Regions from separate parts of the Streptomyces sp. AK010 genome, predicted to be linked through region 3. Evidence: riboswitches for the same ligand, from Rfam matches in the RefSeq annotation. Region 3 holds a riboswitch; each other region holds the start of a gene.

Region 1 (5,294 bases), on a different contig from region 3:
GCCGGGCAGCTCGACATCCGGCCCCTCGAGCTTCTGGTCGGCAGCATTGCGGAAGTCGAAGATCGTGTGCAGGCCCAGAGTCGTCAGGAAGGCGGCGTCCTCCCCGGTCGCGTGGGCGAGGTGGCCGCTGCGGAACAGCACGCCCTGGCGCACTCGCCGTCCGTCCACGGTCGGAAGTCCGCCCACATCACGGAAGTTGCGCACTCCGGCCAGCTCGGGCTCGGTCGACGGGACCTGCTGTGTCACGAGGGCTCCTCCCCTTCGGCGCCGCCGCCGCGGCTCGTCGGCGGGCACGAGTCGACGATACGACATGACTGCCTGGGGCAATGAGTTGTCCACAGGGCGTTGCCCCGAGCCCCCACAGCCCTTGATGATGTTGCCGCCTGGTCGCACCTGGTCGGGCTTGTTCGAATCTGTGAGGGCGCGATGCCGGACATCTCCGAAGACGGTCGTACGTGGGTACTTTCCGGGCCGGCCAGCAGCTACGCCGTCCATGTCACCGAGCGGGACGAACTGCTGCACCTGCACTGGGGCCCCCGGATCGGCCTCGCCGACGCCGAGGCCCTCGCCGTCCGGCCGCTGCCGGACTACTGGCCCTTCGAGTCCCCGCTCGACGGACGCGAGGAGTACCCGGTCGAGGGCGGCCCCCGTTTCGTCCGCCCGGCACTGTCCGTGCGCACGGCCGGGCGGCGCGGCACCGAGTGGGTCTTCGAGGGGCACGACACCGAGGACGGCGAGCTGCGCCTGCGGTTCCGCGACGGGGACCTCGCCATCACGCTGCACTACCGGATGCGCTCCTCGTCGGATGTCGTCGAGCGGTGGGTGACCCTGGCCAACCGGGGGCCGGCCCTCGAACTGCTGCGCGCCGACTCCGCCACCTGGACCCTGCCCGACCGCGACGCCTGGCGGCTGTCCCAGCTGCACGGCCGCTGGGGCGCCGAGTCCCGGCTGACGCGCTCCGGTCTCACCCACGGCGAGAAGGTCATCGGCAGCCGCCGCGGTCACACCTCGCACCAGCACCTGCCGTGGGTCGCCCTCGACGCCGACGCCGCCGAGGAGCACGGCGAGGTCTACAGCTGTGCCCTCGGCTGGTCCGGGTCGTGGCGCATCGCCGTGGCCCAGCTGCCGGACGCGCGCGTGCAGATCACCGGCGGCGCCGGCCACGACGACTCGGGCCTGCTGATGCTGGGCACGGGGGAGTCGTACACGACCCCCGTCTTCGCCGGGCTCTGGAGCGACGGCGGATTCGGCGGGGCCAGCCGCGCCTGGCACGCCTACCAGCGGGCGCACGTCGTCCCGGACGCCGAGCGGGACCGGCCGGTGCTGTTCAACTCCTGGGAGGCCACGGAGTTCGACATCTCCGAGGAGCAGCAGCGGGCGCTCGCGGAGCGGGCCGCGGCCATGGGCGTCGAGCTGTTCGTGGTCGACGACGGCTGGTTCGGGGCGCGCACCAGCGACCGGGCCGGACTCGGCGACTGGACCCCCAACCCCGACCGCTTCCCGGGCGGGCTGCAGCCGCTCGCCGACCATGTGCACGGCCTGGGCATGCAGTTCGGGATCTGGGCCGAGCCCGAGATGGTCAACCCGGACAGCGACCTGTACCGCGCGCACCCCGACTGGGTCCAGTACCAACCAGGACGAAAGCGGACTGAATTCCGCAATCAGCTCGTACTCAACCTCGCCCGCGAGGACGTCCGGGAGTACCTCTGGGAGCAGCTCGACGGGCTTCTCTCCAGCGCTCCCGTCGACTACGTCAAGTGGGACTTCAACCGCTGCTTCACCGACGCCGGCTGGCCGGACGACCCCTACCCGCAGCGGCTGTGGGTCGACCACGTGCACGGCCTGTACGCCCTGCTGGACCGGCTGCGGGCCGCCCACCCGGGCGTGGCCTTCGAGTCCTGCTCGGGCGGCGGCGGCCGGATCGACCTCGGCGTGCTGAGCCGCACGGACCAGGTGTGGACCTCGGACAACACCGACCCGCTGGACCGGCTCGCCATCCAGCACGGCTTCAGCCAGATCCACCCGGCCCGGGTCATGGCCGCCTGGGTCACCGACAGCCCGAACGCCATGCTCAACCAGCGGGCCAGCTCCCTGCGGTTCCGGTTCGTCAGCGCCATGGCCGGGGTGCTCGGCGTCGGCGGCGACCTCACGCGGTGGACACAGGATGAGCTCGCCGAGGCGCGGGAGTGGGTGGCGCTCTACAAGGAGATCCGGTCCGTGGTACAGCGCGGAGACCTGTACCGGCTGCGTCCCCCGGAGGGCGGGGTCAGTGCCGTGCAGTACGTCCTCGGTGACGAGGCCGTCGTCCTCGCCTGGCTCCAGGCGCAGCGCTACGGCGAGCCCGTGCCGGCGCTCCGGCTGCGTGGCCTCGATCCGTCAGCCTCGTACGAATGCCTCAAAACGGGCGAAGTTCACCGAGGGGCCGTACTACTGCATCACGGACTTCGCGTCGGTCTGCGCGGGGATTTGGATGCCGCGGTCGTCCGACTTAAGCGGAAGTAGTCGTTCTGTCCGAATAGGGAGCTTGGGCCGCTAAGGGATAACGTGCCCCGATCGTAAAGGAGATGAGGTCGGGGTGCGTGACCATCGTCATATTCGTGACGATGTGTTGTCGCCGTGTTCACGTAATTCTGGCGTTATTCAGGCCCCTTGAGGAATGCCGGAGATCGGTAATCCACGCTCGGTGACGGCGTTTGTGCCGACGCGTCAGGGGGAAACACCGTCGCGCGCAACCGCGAGCTTGTCCCATTGCGTCTCGGTCGCTTACGTTCCACACCAATCCGGACGGACGCCTAATCCTGCCGCCGCCCGGAGTCCGCACACACTGACCCGACGTACGGCAGGAGCGGGGGACCCACAGGTAAGACGCCTGTTCCGGTTCCCGGAACGGCTTGGGGTTAAGTCGCGCCACGGCGCGGCCGGGCATCTCCAGCTCGCACCCGACAGCTCACCTCGCAGGCGCCGGAGAGGAATTCGCCATGCCCGCGAACGGTAAGCACCGCCGTCCCAAGACCCAGCGTTTCACCCGCTCCATCGCCGTCGCCGGAACCGGCGGGGCCGCCCTCGCCCTGCCGCTCATGGGGGCCGCCGGCGCCCACGCCGCCACCCCGCAGTCGGCTCCCGAAAAGACCGTCCAGTCCGCTCCGGCCGCCGGGAAGAAGGCCGCAGAAAAGGCCAACGGCGCCCGCACGTACACCGTGAAGGCCGGCGACTATCTCGCGAAGATCGCCGACGACCAGAACGTCAGCGGCGGCTGGAAGAAGCTCTACTCGGACAACCGCGACGCCGTCGGCTCCGACCCGTCGCTGATCCACCCGGGCCTGAAGCTGTCGATCGGCAAGAAGGCCGCGAGCGCGCCGAAGGCCTCGGCCCCGGCGGCTCCGAAGGCCTCGGCCCAGAAGTCGTCCGCTGTCGAGTCGGCCCCGAAGGCGGAGACCGCCGCCAAGCCGGCCGCCGCCAAGCCCGCGGCCGAGAGCAACTCCAGCGGCTACACCCTCCCGGTGGACGGTGCCACCGTCGGCACCCCGTACCACATGTCCGGCAGCATGTGGTCCAGCGGCTACCACACCGGTGTCGACTTCGTCGTTCCGACCGGCACCTCCCTCAAGGCCGTCGGTGCGGGCGAGGTCGTCTCCGCCGGCTGGGGCGGCGCGTACGGCAACCAGGTCGTCATCAAGCTGAACGACGGCCACTACGCCCAGTACGCCCACCTGTCCCAGCTCTCCGTCTCGGCCGGCCAGACTGTGACGGCCGGGCAGCAGGTCGGCCTGTCGGGCGCCACCGGCAACGTGACCGGACCGCACCTGCACTTCGAGATCCGCACCACGCCGGACTACGGTTCCGACGTCGACCCGGTCGCCTTCCTGCGCTCGCACGGCGTCTCCGTCGGCTGACCGACCGCACGACCACCTGCCTGACACGCCTCCGAAGGCCGGACCCCGATCCCCGGGTCCGGCCTTCGGTGCGTGCGGGCGCCTATCACCGAGAAGGGCCGCCCGTCACCCCGAGGGATCGACAGGCGGCGGCAGTTGGGGCAGAGTGATCCGGCCGGGGTGCAAGCGCTTTCCCGAGCCTTCCCGGCCGACCCCGAGGAGCTGTGTCACCGTGCCGACCACCCGCAGGGCGTTCGGAGCCCTGGCCGCCGGAGCCGCCCTGGCGGCCCTCGCCCCCACGGCCACCGCGCACGCCGCGACCCGCCGGCGCAGCCTCATCGCCCACGACGACTTCTGCCACGGCCTCGGGCAATGGGCGACCGAACTCCAAGGCGGCGGCACCGTCACCGCCTCCCGGGGCACCCTGGAGATCGACGTACCGAGCGGCGCGACCGTCTGGTTCAGGCAGCGGCTCGAAGGGCCGTACCTGCTCGAGTACACCGCGATCCCTGTCTCCGAGGGCGGGGTCAACGACCGGGTCTCGGACCTCAACAACTTCTGGAACGCGACCGACGTCCGCTCCCCGCACGACCTCTTCGCGACCCCACGCGGCGGGGCCCTCGACGAGTACGACCACCTCACGACGTACTACGCGGGCTACGGCGCCAACCACAACACCACGACCCGGCTGCGCCGTTACGTCGGCGAACCCGGTGTCCGCCCCCTGGTCTTCGACTACACCGAGCCGCTGCTCGTCCCGGGCGAGCCGAACCGGGTCAGGATCGTCTCCGACGGCTCCACGGTCCAGTGGTGGAACAACGGCCGGCTCGTCTTCGACCACACCGACCCGCAGCCGTACACGAGTGGGCACTTCGCCTTCCGGACCGTCTGGAGCCATTTCCGGATCAGCGGGTTCCGGGTCTGGCGGCTCACCCCGAAACAGCCCTGACCAGCGGTGTATTCCGAAGTTGGCGAACACTTTAGGAGTGGCTTATCTCACCGCCCGTCAACCCTTTCCTACGGTCGCGTAGGTCACATTCGAAGGTGAATCATGAGCGGTTGTGGCAGACGATTCGAAGAGTGACAGCAGAGCAGTGATCGGGTCGTACGTGGCGCTGGGGGACAGCTTCACCGAGGGCGTCGGTGATCCCGGCCCCGACGGCGCGTTCGTCGGCTGGGCCGACCGGTTCGCCGTCCTGCTCGCCGACCGCAGGCCCGAGGGCGACTTCCAGTACACCAATCTCGCCGTACGCGGAAAGCTCCTCGACCAGATCGTGGCGGACCAGGTTCCGCGGGCCGTGGAGATGGCCCCGGACCTCGTCTCGTTCTGTGCCGGGGGCAACGACATCATCCGGCCCGGCACCGACCCGGACGAGGTGGCCGAGCGTTTCGAACGGGCGCTGGCCCAGCTCGCCGCCGTGT
Region 2 (5,294 bases), on a different contig from region 3:
TACAGCTTCTCCACCGGCGCGTACCGCAGGAGCAGCCGCTTCGGCTTGGTGTCGCCGAAGTCGATCGTCGCCTCGGCGTTGCCGCCCGTGCCCTTGACTCCGACGACGGTCCCGAGTCCGAACTGATCGTGCGTGACCCGGTCCCCGACCGCCAGTGACACCACGGGCTTCTCGGAGGTGCGTCGCGTGGCGAACCCGGAGGCGCCCGACGCCGACGAGCGCGAGCGGGACGACGACAGCGAGGCCGCCACCGCCGAGACCGGCCCGGAGGATGCGGGCGTGGTCGCTCCCGTCCGCTTCCACTCCACGTGGGTCGGCGGGATCTCCTCCAGGAACCGGGAGGGCGGGTTGTACGAGGGCTGACCCCAGGCGCTGCGCAGCGTGGACCGGGTCAGGTAGAGCCGCTCCCGCGCGCGGGTGATGCCGACGTAGGCCAGGCGCCGCTCCTCCTCCAGCTCCTTTGTCTGGCCGAGGGCACGCATGTGCGGGAAGACGCCGTCCTCCATGCCGGTCAGGAAGACGACGGGGAACTCAAGGCCCTTGGCGGTGTGCAGGGTCATGAGGGTGATGACGCCGTCGCCGTCCTCCTCGTCGGGGATCTGGTCGGAGTCCGCGACCAGCGCGACCTGCTCGAGGAAGTCGGACAGCGAGGCCTGCTCGTCCTCACCGCGCTCCTGCTCGAACTCCATGGCGACGGCGGCGAGTTCCTGGAGGTTCTCGATCCGGGTCTCGTCCTGCGGGTCGGTGGAGGCCTGGAGCTCGGCGAGGTAGCCGGTGCGCTCCAGGACTGCCTCCAGCACCGTGGCCGGTCCGGCGCCGGACTCGACGATGGTGCGGAGGTCCTCCATCAGCGTGTTGAACCGCTTGACGGCGTTGGTGGAGCGCGCGGCCATGCCGTACGCCTCGTCGACGCGCTTGAGCGCCTGCGGGAAGCTGATCTTCTCGCGCTGGGACAGGGCGTCGATCATCGCCTCGGCGCGGTCGCCGATGCCCCGCTTGGGGACGTTGAGGATCCGGCGCAGCGGCACCGAGTCCTCGGGGTTGGCGAGCACGCGCAGGTAGGCCAGGACGTCCCGGACCTCCTTGCGCTCGTAGAAGCGGACGCCGCCGACGACCTTGTAGGGCAGGCCGACGCGGATGAAGATCTCTTCGAAGACACGGGACTGGGCGTTGGTGCGGTAGAAGACCGCGACGTCGCCGGCCTTCGCGTCGCCCGCGTCGGTGAGGCGGTCTATCTCCTCGGCGACGAACTGCGCCTCGTCGTGCTCGGTGTCGGCGACGTAGCCGGTGATCTGCGCACCGGCGCCCGCGTTGGTCCACAGGTTCTTGGGGCGGCGGGACTCGTTGCGCTCGATGACGGCGTTGGCGGCGCTGAGGATCGTCTGCGTGGAGCGGTAGTTCTGCTCGAGCAGGATCGTCGTCGCGTCCGGGTAGTCCTCCTCGAACTGGAGGATGTTGCGGATGGTCGCGCCGCGGAAGGCGTAGATCGACTGGTCGGCGTCACCCACCACGCACAGCTCGGCGGGCGGGACCTCCGCCTCGGGCGGGACGTCGACGGGGTGCTCGGAGGTGCCGACGAGCTCGCGGACGAGGGCGTACTGGGCGTGGTTGGTGTCCTGGTACTCGTCCACCAGCACATGGCGGAAGCGGCGGCGGTAGTGCTCGGCGACGTCCGGGAAGGCGCGCAGCAGGTTGACCGTCGTCATGATCAGGTCGTCGAAGTCGAGGGCGTTCGCCTCGCGCAGCCGCGACTGGTACATGGCGTAGGCCTGGGCGAGGGTCTTCTCGAAGCCGTCGGTGGCCTGGGCGGCGAAGTCCTCCTCGTCGATCAGCTCGTTCTTCAGGTTGCTGATCTTGGCGCTGAAGGACTTCGGCGGGAAGCGCTTGGGGTCGAGGTCCAGGTCGCGGCAGACCAGGGCCATCAGGCGCTTGGAGTCGGCGGCGTCGTAGATCGAGAAGGAGGAGGTGAAGCCGAGCTTCTTGCTCTCCCGGCGCAGGATGCGCACGCACGCGCTGTGGAAGGTCATGACCCACATGGCGTTGGCGCGCGGGCCGACGAGCTGCTCGACGCGTTCCTTCATCTCGCCGGCGGCCTTGTTGGTGAAGGTGATCGCGAGGATCTGGCCCGGGTGCACGTCCCGCTCGGCGAGCAGGTGGGCGATGCGGTGCGTGAGCACCCGGGTCTTGCCGGAACCGGCTCCGGCCACGATGAGCAGGGGGGAGCCGGAGTGGACGACGGCGGCGCGCTGGTTGTCGTTCAGCCCTTCCAGCAGCGCGGCGGAGTCGATCACCGGGCGGGGGGCGCCGTCGCGGTAGTAGGCGTCCCGGTCCGGGGGCGCGTCGAACTTCCCGCCGAACAGATCGTCCGGAATCGGCTCCGGTACGTGATCGTCCTCGGGTGGCGGCGGGGGCTCGTCGGCCGGGCCCCGCTGGGCCTGGAGGTTCGCCAGGAAGTTGTCGTCAAAGAGGCTGCTCATCGCTCTCCGAGTCTAGGGCGCCCCACTGACAGCCCGCCGCCGCCCTGAGAACATCGCCCCCGCGCCGGGGCTCCCGCCGACCGACCGACGGCTTCTTGTCGCCCTCCATGACCGCATGATCACGGACTGCTACGCCCCCCGCAATTGCGGATGAATCGCGACCAATCCCCCTCGATCGCTCACTATCGGCAAGGCTCTTGAGTAAGGTCACGAAAATGTATCGGGCATATCACCCATCAACCTTCACAGGGGCCACACGAGTTGGCTACCGTGCGACCAGGCCGCATGACCCCCACCGGCGAACGTCGCCGGGCCGCGCGGCCTCCGCCGAGTCCGGCACGCCGCAGCGGCAGCCGGAGCCGGGGACCCAACCGTGAACCTGGGGTGAATCGGCCCGACTCCCTGTACGGAGACGGCCGTAGGGCAAACCTTCCGAACCACCCGCCCGAACCCGACAGCTAACTCGGTAGGCGGAACGTGGAAGGAGTCGCCTCCCTTGGCGTCGCACCGCAAGTCGCGTCCTACGGGTACGCGCGTGGCAGGCATACGGACCCCCGCCCTCGCCACGGCGGCCCTCACCTCCGTGGCCCTGCTGTCCCAGTCGGCCAACGCCGCCCCCGCGGCCGACGACAAGCCCAGCCTGGAGGAAGTCGAGAAGAAGGTCGACGACCTGTACCGCCAGGCCGAGTCGGCGACCGACAAGTACAACGCGGCCAAGGAGAAGACCGCGAAGCAGCGCAAGCGCGCCGACACCCTCCTCGACGACGTCGCCGAGCGCACCCAGAAGCTCAACGAGGCGCGCGAGGAGCTGGGTTCCTTCGCCTCCGCCCAGTACCGCACCGGCGCCGCCGCCCCGGACACCGCGACGTTCCTGCTCGCGGACACCCCGCAGGACTACTTCGACCAGACCCAGCTGATGGACCGGATGACCGGCCGCCAGAAGGTCGCGGTCGACGACTACGTCACGCAGCAGTCCGAGACGATGAAGAAGCGCCAGGAGGCCACCGAGAGCCTAGAGACGCTCACCGACTCGCAGGACGGCCTGAAGACGGCCAAGGCCACCGTCCAGCGCAAGCTCGCCGACGCGCGTGAGCTGATGTCGAAGCTGACCGTTGAGGAGAAGGCCCGGCTCGCGGCGATCGAGAAGGAGAAGCGGGCGGAGGCCGCCCGCAAGGCCGACGAGCTGGCCCGGCAGCAGGCCGCGCAGCAGAAGGCGCAGGAGGAGGCGGCTCAGCAGCAGGACAGCGGGCCCTCCTCGTCTGGCTCCGGCTCGTCCCCCTCGACGGCACCGGCCGACTCCTCGTACGCCACCAAGGCCGACAAGGCGCTCGCCTTCGCCCGGGCCCAGATCGGCAAGCCGTACGTGTGGGGCGCGGTCGGACCCGGCTCCTACGACTGCTCCGGCCTCACCCAGGCCGCCTGGAAGGCCGCGGGCGTCACCCTGCCGCGCACGACCTACGACCAGGTGAACGCCGGCACCACGGTCCCGCTCTCCCAGGCCCGGCCCGGCGACCTGGTCTTCTTCTACGACGACGTCACCCACGTCGGGATCTACATCGGCAACGGCATGATGATCCACGCCCCGAAGCCCGGCACGTACGTGCGCGAGGAGTCGATCTACTACGACGGCGAGTCCGCGATCCACAGCGTGGTGCGCCCGGCCTGAGAAGTCCCGCCACGTTTTTGAGGGGCACACGCGCGTGCCCCTCCCGTAACCCGCGCGGCGCTCTCTAGCATCGGCGCTATGCCCGGTCCCTCCCCGTTTGCCACCTGGTGGGCGACGTATGCGCTGGCGACCGGCATCGTGTCGGTCGGTCTCGACTCGGCGGAATACGACGTCCTCTCCCGCATCGCCCTCGGCCTGGCCTGCGCGGCCTGGCTGGTGGCGGCCGCGGGCCTCGCCCAGCGGAGGCACGGCGCGTGGCGGGCGGAGACGCCGGCCGCGCTCACCACCGTGGCGGCGACCGCCGTCCTGGGCACCGGCTTCTCCGCGGCAGGCCTGCAGGCCCTCGCCGAAGCCCTGCTGGCCCTCGCCATGCTGCTCTGGGCGGTGCTGCTCACCGCGGAGGCCCAGGGGCGGCGCGGAACGGTGTTCCTGCGCTGCGTGGCCACCGAAGGGCTCGCCGTGCTCGGCGCGACGCTCGCCGCGGCGGACTCGGCGGCCTGGCTCGCCCACGCGGCCCTGGTGCTGTTCTGGCTGGGGCTCGCCCTCTACTGCTTCGCCCTGTTCCGCTTCCAGCCCCGGCAGGTGGAGGAGGGGCGCGGGGACCACTGGCTCGCGGCCGGCGCCCTCGCCGTCTCCTCCCTGGCCGGGGCGAAACTCCTCAGCGCCGACAGCTCGCGCCTGTACCTGTGGAACGAGGAGAACACCAGCACCCTGCGCACGACGACCGTCACGCTGCTCGTGCTCGCGCTGATCGCCTGCGTCGCCCTGCTCGTCGCCGAGCTGTTCTGGCCCCGGCACGACTACGACGTGCGGCGCTGGGCGACCGTGTTCGCCGCGGTGGTGACGGCGGCGGCCACCCTGGCGGTCGCCGCCGCGCTCGACGTCGCCTGGCTCGACGCCGCCGGGGAGGTGCTGCTGTGGATCGCGGTGGCCGCCTGGCTCGGGTGCACCGCCTGGGCTCTCGCCTCCGCCCGGGCCGGCGCCCGGCGCTCCCGGGTCAGGTCCAGAGCACGGCGATGAAGATGTTCGCCGTGGTCAGCAGACCCACCAGGCCGAAGAGGCCCTTGTCCACCTTCTCGTCGTCCCGCTTCACGTAGACCAGGCCGAGGATCACGATCAGCAGGGCCAGCTTCACGCCGATCTTCAGGTTG
Region 3 (5,294 bases):
TGATCCGCATGCCGTACGTGCGCGCGTGCCGCACGAGTGCGCGCTGGCGTTCGCGCCCCTCGGGACCGCTCTCGGCGTACCCGGCGGAGACCACGACCAGCCCCTGCACGCCGTGTTCGCCACACTCGGTGACGACCTCCGTGACGTGCTCGGCCGGCACGGCGACGACCGCGAGGTCGACCGGGCCGTCGATGTCCCGCACCGAGCGGTGGGCGGGCACCCCGTCGAGCTCCTTCTGCCCGTCGGGGAGAGCCTTGTTCACGGCGTAGAGGCGGCCGCTGTACCCGGCGTCCCGGATGTTGCCGAGGACGCTGCGGCCCACGCCGCCCGGGGTGCGACCGGCGCCGATGACGGCGACCGAGCCGGGGGCGAGCAGCCGCTGCACCGAGCGGGCCTCGGCACGGTGTTCGCGCGCGTACTGCACGGCCAGGGAGCGGTCGGTGGGTTCGAGGTCGAACTCCAGACGGACGACGCCGTCCTCGAAACTGCGCTTCTGGGTGTAGCCGGCGTCCGTGAACACCTTGATCATCTTGTTGTTGGCGGGCAGCACCTCGGCGGCGAAGCGGCGGATGCCGCGCTCCCGGGCGACGGCGCCGATGTGTTCGAGCAGGGCGGAGGCGACGCCGCGGCCCTGGTGGGCGTCCTGCACGAGGAAGGCGACCTCGGCCTCGTCGGCGGGTGCCGACGCGGGCGTTCCGTCCGGGCCGATCCGGTCGTAGCGTACGGTGGCGATGAACTCGCCGCCGACCGTGGCCGCGAGTCCCACCCTGTCCACAAAGTCGTGGTGCGTGAAGCGGTGGACGTCCTTGGCGGACAGGCGAGGGTACGGCGCGAAGAAGCGGTAGTACTTCGACTCGTCGGAGACCTGCTCATAGAAGCTGACCAGGCGATCGGCGTCATCAACGGTGATGGGCCGGATGCGCGCGGTACCCCCGTCGCGCAGCACCACGTCGGCTTCCCAGTGGGCGGGATACTCGTGCCGGGCCGGCGAGGTCTGCATGGGCCCCAGAGTACGGCTAGCGTCCGGCAGCGGGCGCGAGGCAGTCTGTGGAGGGCGTCAGTCGGGTCGAGGCCGCGATCCGACGGCACCCCTGGAGTGGAACGCGAGGACCGCTCCTGGTGGGCTTCACGATATGGGAAACTGGTCTAGACAACCCTGAAAACCGAAGGGCAGCAACACATGGCTGAGCGCCGCGTCAACGTCGGCTGGGCCGAGGGTCTCCACGCCCGCCCCGCCTCCATCTTCGTCCGAGCCGCCACGGCCGCAGGCGTCCCGGTGACGATCGCCAAGGCTGACGGCAACCCCGTCAACGCGGCCTCCATGCTGGCCGTCCTGGGCCTCGGCGCCCAGGGGGGCGAGGAGATCGTCCTCGCCTCCGACGCCGAGGGCGCGGACGCCGCCCTGGACCGGCTCGCCAAGCTGGTCTCCGAGGGTCTCGAGGAACTGCCCGAGACCGTCTGATCCGCCGAGCGCCCGATCCGGCGCACAGCGAGGGGCTCGTCCGAATCCACCGGGCGGGCCCTTCGCCGTTCCCGGGTGACGCGGGTGGGCCCTTCGCCGTTCCCGGGTGACGCGGGCGGGCCCTTCACCGTTCCCGGGTGACGCGGGCGGGCCCTTCACCGTTCCCGGGTGACGCGGGCGGGCCCTTCGCCGTTCCCGGGTGACGCGGGCGGGCCCTTCACCGTTCCCGGGTGACGCGGGCGGGCCCTTCACCGTTCCCGGGTGACGCGCGCGGGACGATCATCATTCCCCGGTCGACAAGGACGGGTCCTCGCCCTAATCCCCGTTCGGCGCGGGCGACACTTCGCCATTCCCGGTCCACGTTGCCTGGAATTCCGAGAATCCGGGCAGCGGAAATAAGCCCCCGGGAATTGACTGCTCTTTGTATACGGCCGCCGTGTTAATGCCGCGGGCTCGCTGTGTTTACGGGATGTTGCGAGTTCCTCACACGGTCGGCGCGTTCCTGGGCGGAGCCGAACCGCAGGCGGTGCGCGCCCTTGGCGCGCTCGGTGTGCAGCGCCGTGACCGCCCGCGCGCGCTCGCCGTCCCCGCGCGCCACCGCGTCCACGATCGCGCCGTGCTCGGTCCAGGACTCCACCGGGCTGGCCGGCGCCTCCACGGCGTACATCCAGGCGATCTTGTGGCGGAGCTGGGTGAGCATCGAGGTCAGCGCGGGGCTGCCGGAGGCCTGGGCGAGCGTCTCGTGGAACCAGCCGCCGAGAGAGCGCAGGTCGTCACTGTTCCCGCGGCGGGCCCGCTCCTGGCCCAGCCGGACGAGGCCGCGCAGGACCTTCAGATGCGCCTCGGTGCGGCGCTGGGCGGCGCGGGCCGCACCGAGCGGCTCCAGCAGCATGCGCATCTCCAGCAGGTCGCCGGCCTCCTGCTCGGTGGGTTCCGCCACGCACGCGCCCGCGTGCCGGCGGGTCACCACGAAACCCTCGGCCTCGAGCGTGCGCAGCGCCTCCCGGACGGGCACCCGCGAGACGCCGTAGCGGCGTGCGAGGAGTTCCTCGGTGAGCCGGCTGCCGCGTGCGTGGACACCCGCGACGATGTCGTCCCGGATGGCCGTGCACACCGAGTGCGCGGGAATACGCATGACCGACCTCCGCTTAATCCCCGTGAAACGCCGACGAGCGGCGTGCGTTCCGTGACTCTATTGCAATGAGCCGGAATTTCCGACGGCAGGCGACAATCCATGGATATTTTTTGGACAGCGGGGGGCCGTAAACGGCGAAAAGCCCCGGCTCGGGGAGCCGGGGCTTTCGGGGGAAGCGGAGAGGTTGCGGTCAGACACTCACGCCGTGCGAGCGGAGGTAGGCGACCGGGTCGATGTCCGAGCCGTACTCGGGGCTGGTGCGGGCCTCGAAGTGCAGGTGCGGGCCGGTGACGTTGCCGGTCGCGCCGGACAGGGCGATCTGCTGGCCCGGGGTGACCTGCTGGCCCACCGAGACGCCGATGGAGGACAGGTGACCGTACTGGGTGTACGTCCCGTCGTTCATCTTGATCACGACCTGGTTGCCGTAGGAGCCGCCCCAGCCGGCCTCGACGACGGTGCCCGCGCCGACCGCGTGGACGGAGGTGCCGCTGGCGGCGTGGAAGTCGACGCCGGTGTGGCTGCCGGAGGACCACAGACCGCTGCTGGCCTTGTAGCTGGTGGAGACGTACGAGCCGGAGATCGGGGGCACGAAGGAGTTGAGGCGCTTGCGCTCGGCCTCGCGGGCGGCGCGCTCCTTGGCCTCGCGGGCCTTCTCGGCCGCCTCCTTGGCCCGCTCGGCGAGTTCGGCGGCCCGCTTGCGGGCGGCCTCCTCGGCCTTCTGCTTGGCGGCGGCCTCGTCGGCGGCGTGCTGCTGCGCGAGCGCCTGGGCGTCGATCTGCTGGGCCACGGTGTCGCCCATGGTGATGACGACCGGCGTGAGGCCGGTCTGCTCGGCGCTGGGCTCGGCGGCGAAGGCAGCGGGGGCCGCCACGGTGCCGATCACGCCGGTGGTGGCGAGGGCCGCGACGCCCGCCGCGCGGGCGGTGGAGCGCTGCATCCTGCTGGGACGACGGTGCTTCCCGGTGGCGCGAGTGAACGCCATGTGGTGGCTGGTCCTTTCCTTCCCTCTCGCCTACCGGGTTAGCTGACGGGTTCGGAGCAGGAAGGTCTCCTACGGACTCCCTCGCGACTCGCGCGGGCGCCCGATTCACCCCAGGGACTGCGATGGGTCCCCGGCTCCCCTGGCTCGCGCCGTACGGGGACTCGGCGATGACTGTCCGGTGCCGCGGGTGCGGCGCACTACCTGACGAACAGCCCGGATGACGCTAAGCGGCGCCACTTTCAATTCCCAAACGAAACCCGGCTTTTGTAGCGCATCCCACAGGGCAGACAGGCAACTCCCATCCCAATTCGGGCATACAGGGGCCCTGGTGCCTTTGAAGACAAACCAGGGCCCCTGAGCGCGTGTCGTTCCGCGTGCCGCTACTCGGCGGCGACGACGGTGACTTCGCCGATGCCGAGGGCCTCGACCGGCGCCTTGATCTGCGCCGCGTCACCGACGAGGACGGTCACCAGACGGTCCACCGGGAAGGCGCTCACGGCCGCCGCGGTGGCCTCCACGGTGCCGGTCGCGGCGAGCTGCCGGTACAGCGTGGCCTGGTAGTCGTCGGGGAGGTGCTGCTCGACCTGGTCGGCCAGCGTGCTCGCGACGGCCGCCGCCGTCTCGTACTTCAGCGGCGCCACACCCACCAGGTTCTGCACGGCGACGTCCCGCTCGGCGTCGGTCAGTCCCTCGGCGGCGAGGGTGCGCAGCACCGTCCAGAGGTCCTGGAGGGCGGGACCGGTGTTGGGGGTGTCGACGGAGCCGCTTATGGCGAGCATCGCGGCACCCGTGCCGTCCGGGGCGGACCTGAGGACCTGGCCGAACGCCCGTACGCCGTAGGTGTAGCCCTTCTCCTCGCGCAGGACACGGTCCAGGCGGGAGGTGAGGGTGCCGCCGAGGCAGTACGTGCCGAGCACCTGCGCGGGCCATACGCGGTCGTGCCGGTCCGGCCCGATCCGGCCGATCAGCAGCTGCGTCTGGACGGCGCCCGGGCGGTCCACGATGACGACCCGGCCAGTGTCGTCGGCGGTGACCGGAGGCACGGGACGTGGCTCGGCCGAGGAGCCCGTCCAGGCGCCCAGCGTGTCCCCGAGCAGGGCGTCCAGATCGATGCCGGTGAGGTCGCCGACGACCACGACGGTGGCCGTGGCGGGGCGGACGTGCTTCTCGTAGAAGGCGCGTACAGCCGCGGAGTCGATGGCGGCGACGGTCTCCTCGCTGCCCTGCCGGGGCCGCGACATGCGCGCGTCCGCCGGGAACAGCTCCTTGGAGAGCTCCTTGGCGCCGCGGCGGGAGGGGTTGGCCAACTCGTGCGGGATCTCGTCGAGGCGGTTGTTGACCAGCCGCTCGACCTCGCTGTCGGCGAAGGCGGGCGCCCTCAGGGCGTCGGCGATCAGACCCAGGCCCTTGGTGAGCCGGGAGGCGGGCACCTCCAGGCTGAGCCGGACACCGGGGTGGTCGGCGTGCGCGTCGAGGGTGGCACCGGCGCGCTCCAGTTCCGCGGCGAAATCCTCGGCGGAGTGCTTGTCGGTGCCCTCGGAGAAGGCCCGGGCCATGATCGTGGCCACACCGTCGAGTCCGGCCGGCTCGGCTTCCAAGGGGGCGTCCAGCAGCACCTCCACGGCGACGACCTGCTGGCCGGGACGATGGCAGCGCAGCACCGTCAGGCCGTTGTCGAGCGTGCCGCGCTCGGGGGCCGGGAAGGCCCACGGCCG

The links. A riboswitch is a leader RNA that binds a small molecule or an ion and turns the genes downstream of it on or off. The one in region 3 is predicted to bind cyclic di-AMP.
Region 1: linked by a shared signal. The riboswitch ahead of HDC93_RS01200 (LysM peptidoglycan-binding domain-containing M23 family metallopeptidase) and the one ahead of HDC93_RS28235 (M23 family metallopeptidase) in region 3 are both predicted to bind cyclic di-AMP.
Region 2: linked by a shared signal. The riboswitch ahead of HDC93_RS34015 (C40 family peptidase) and the one ahead of HDC93_RS28235 (M23 family metallopeptidase) in region 3 are both predicted to bind cyclic di-AMP.

What each region holds. Positions count from the first base shown of each region.
Region 1 is NZ_JACHCX010000001.1:248,713-254,006, reverse strand. It holds gene HDC93_RS01210 (tyrosine-protein phosphatase) at 1-246, opposite strand, end outside; gene HDC93_RS01205 (alpha-galactosidase) at 427-2,502, shown strand; cyclic di-AMP (ydaO/yuaA leader) riboswitch at 2,813-2,974, shown strand; gene HDC93_RS01200 (LysM peptidoglycan-binding domain-containing M23 family metallopeptidase) at 2,979-3,893, shown strand; gene HDC93_RS01195 (DUF6250 domain-containing protein) at 4,105-4,821, shown strand; gene HDC93_RS01190 (SGNH/GDSL hydrolase family protein) at 4,967-5,294, shown strand, end outside.
Region 2 is NZ_JACHCX010000027.1:13,933-19,226, forward strand. It holds gene pcrA (DNA helicase PcrA) at 1-2,477, opposite strand, end outside; cyclic di-AMP (ydaO/yuaA leader) riboswitch at 2,793-2,966, shown strand; gene HDC93_RS34015 (C40 family peptidase) at 2,974-4,143, shown strand; gene HDC93_RS34020 (hypothetical protein) at 4,222-5,163, shown strand; gene HDC93_RS34025 (hypothetical protein) at 5,141-5,294, opposite strand, start outside.
Region 3 is NZ_JACHCX010000017.1:60,459-65,752, forward strand. It holds gene HDC93_RS28220 (bifunctional GNAT family N-acetyltransferase/acetate--CoA ligase family protein) at 1-1,000, opposite strand, end outside; gene HDC93_RS28225 (HPr family phosphocarrier protein) at 1,181-1,462, shown strand; gene HDC93_RS28230 (GntR family transcriptional regulator) at 1,902-2,597, opposite strand; gene HDC93_RS28235 (M23 family metallopeptidase) at 2,788-3,579, opposite strand; cyclic di-AMP (ydaO/yuaA leader) riboswitch at 3,592-3,756, opposite strand; gene HDC93_RS28240 (pitrilysin family protein) at 3,960-5,294, opposite strand, start outside.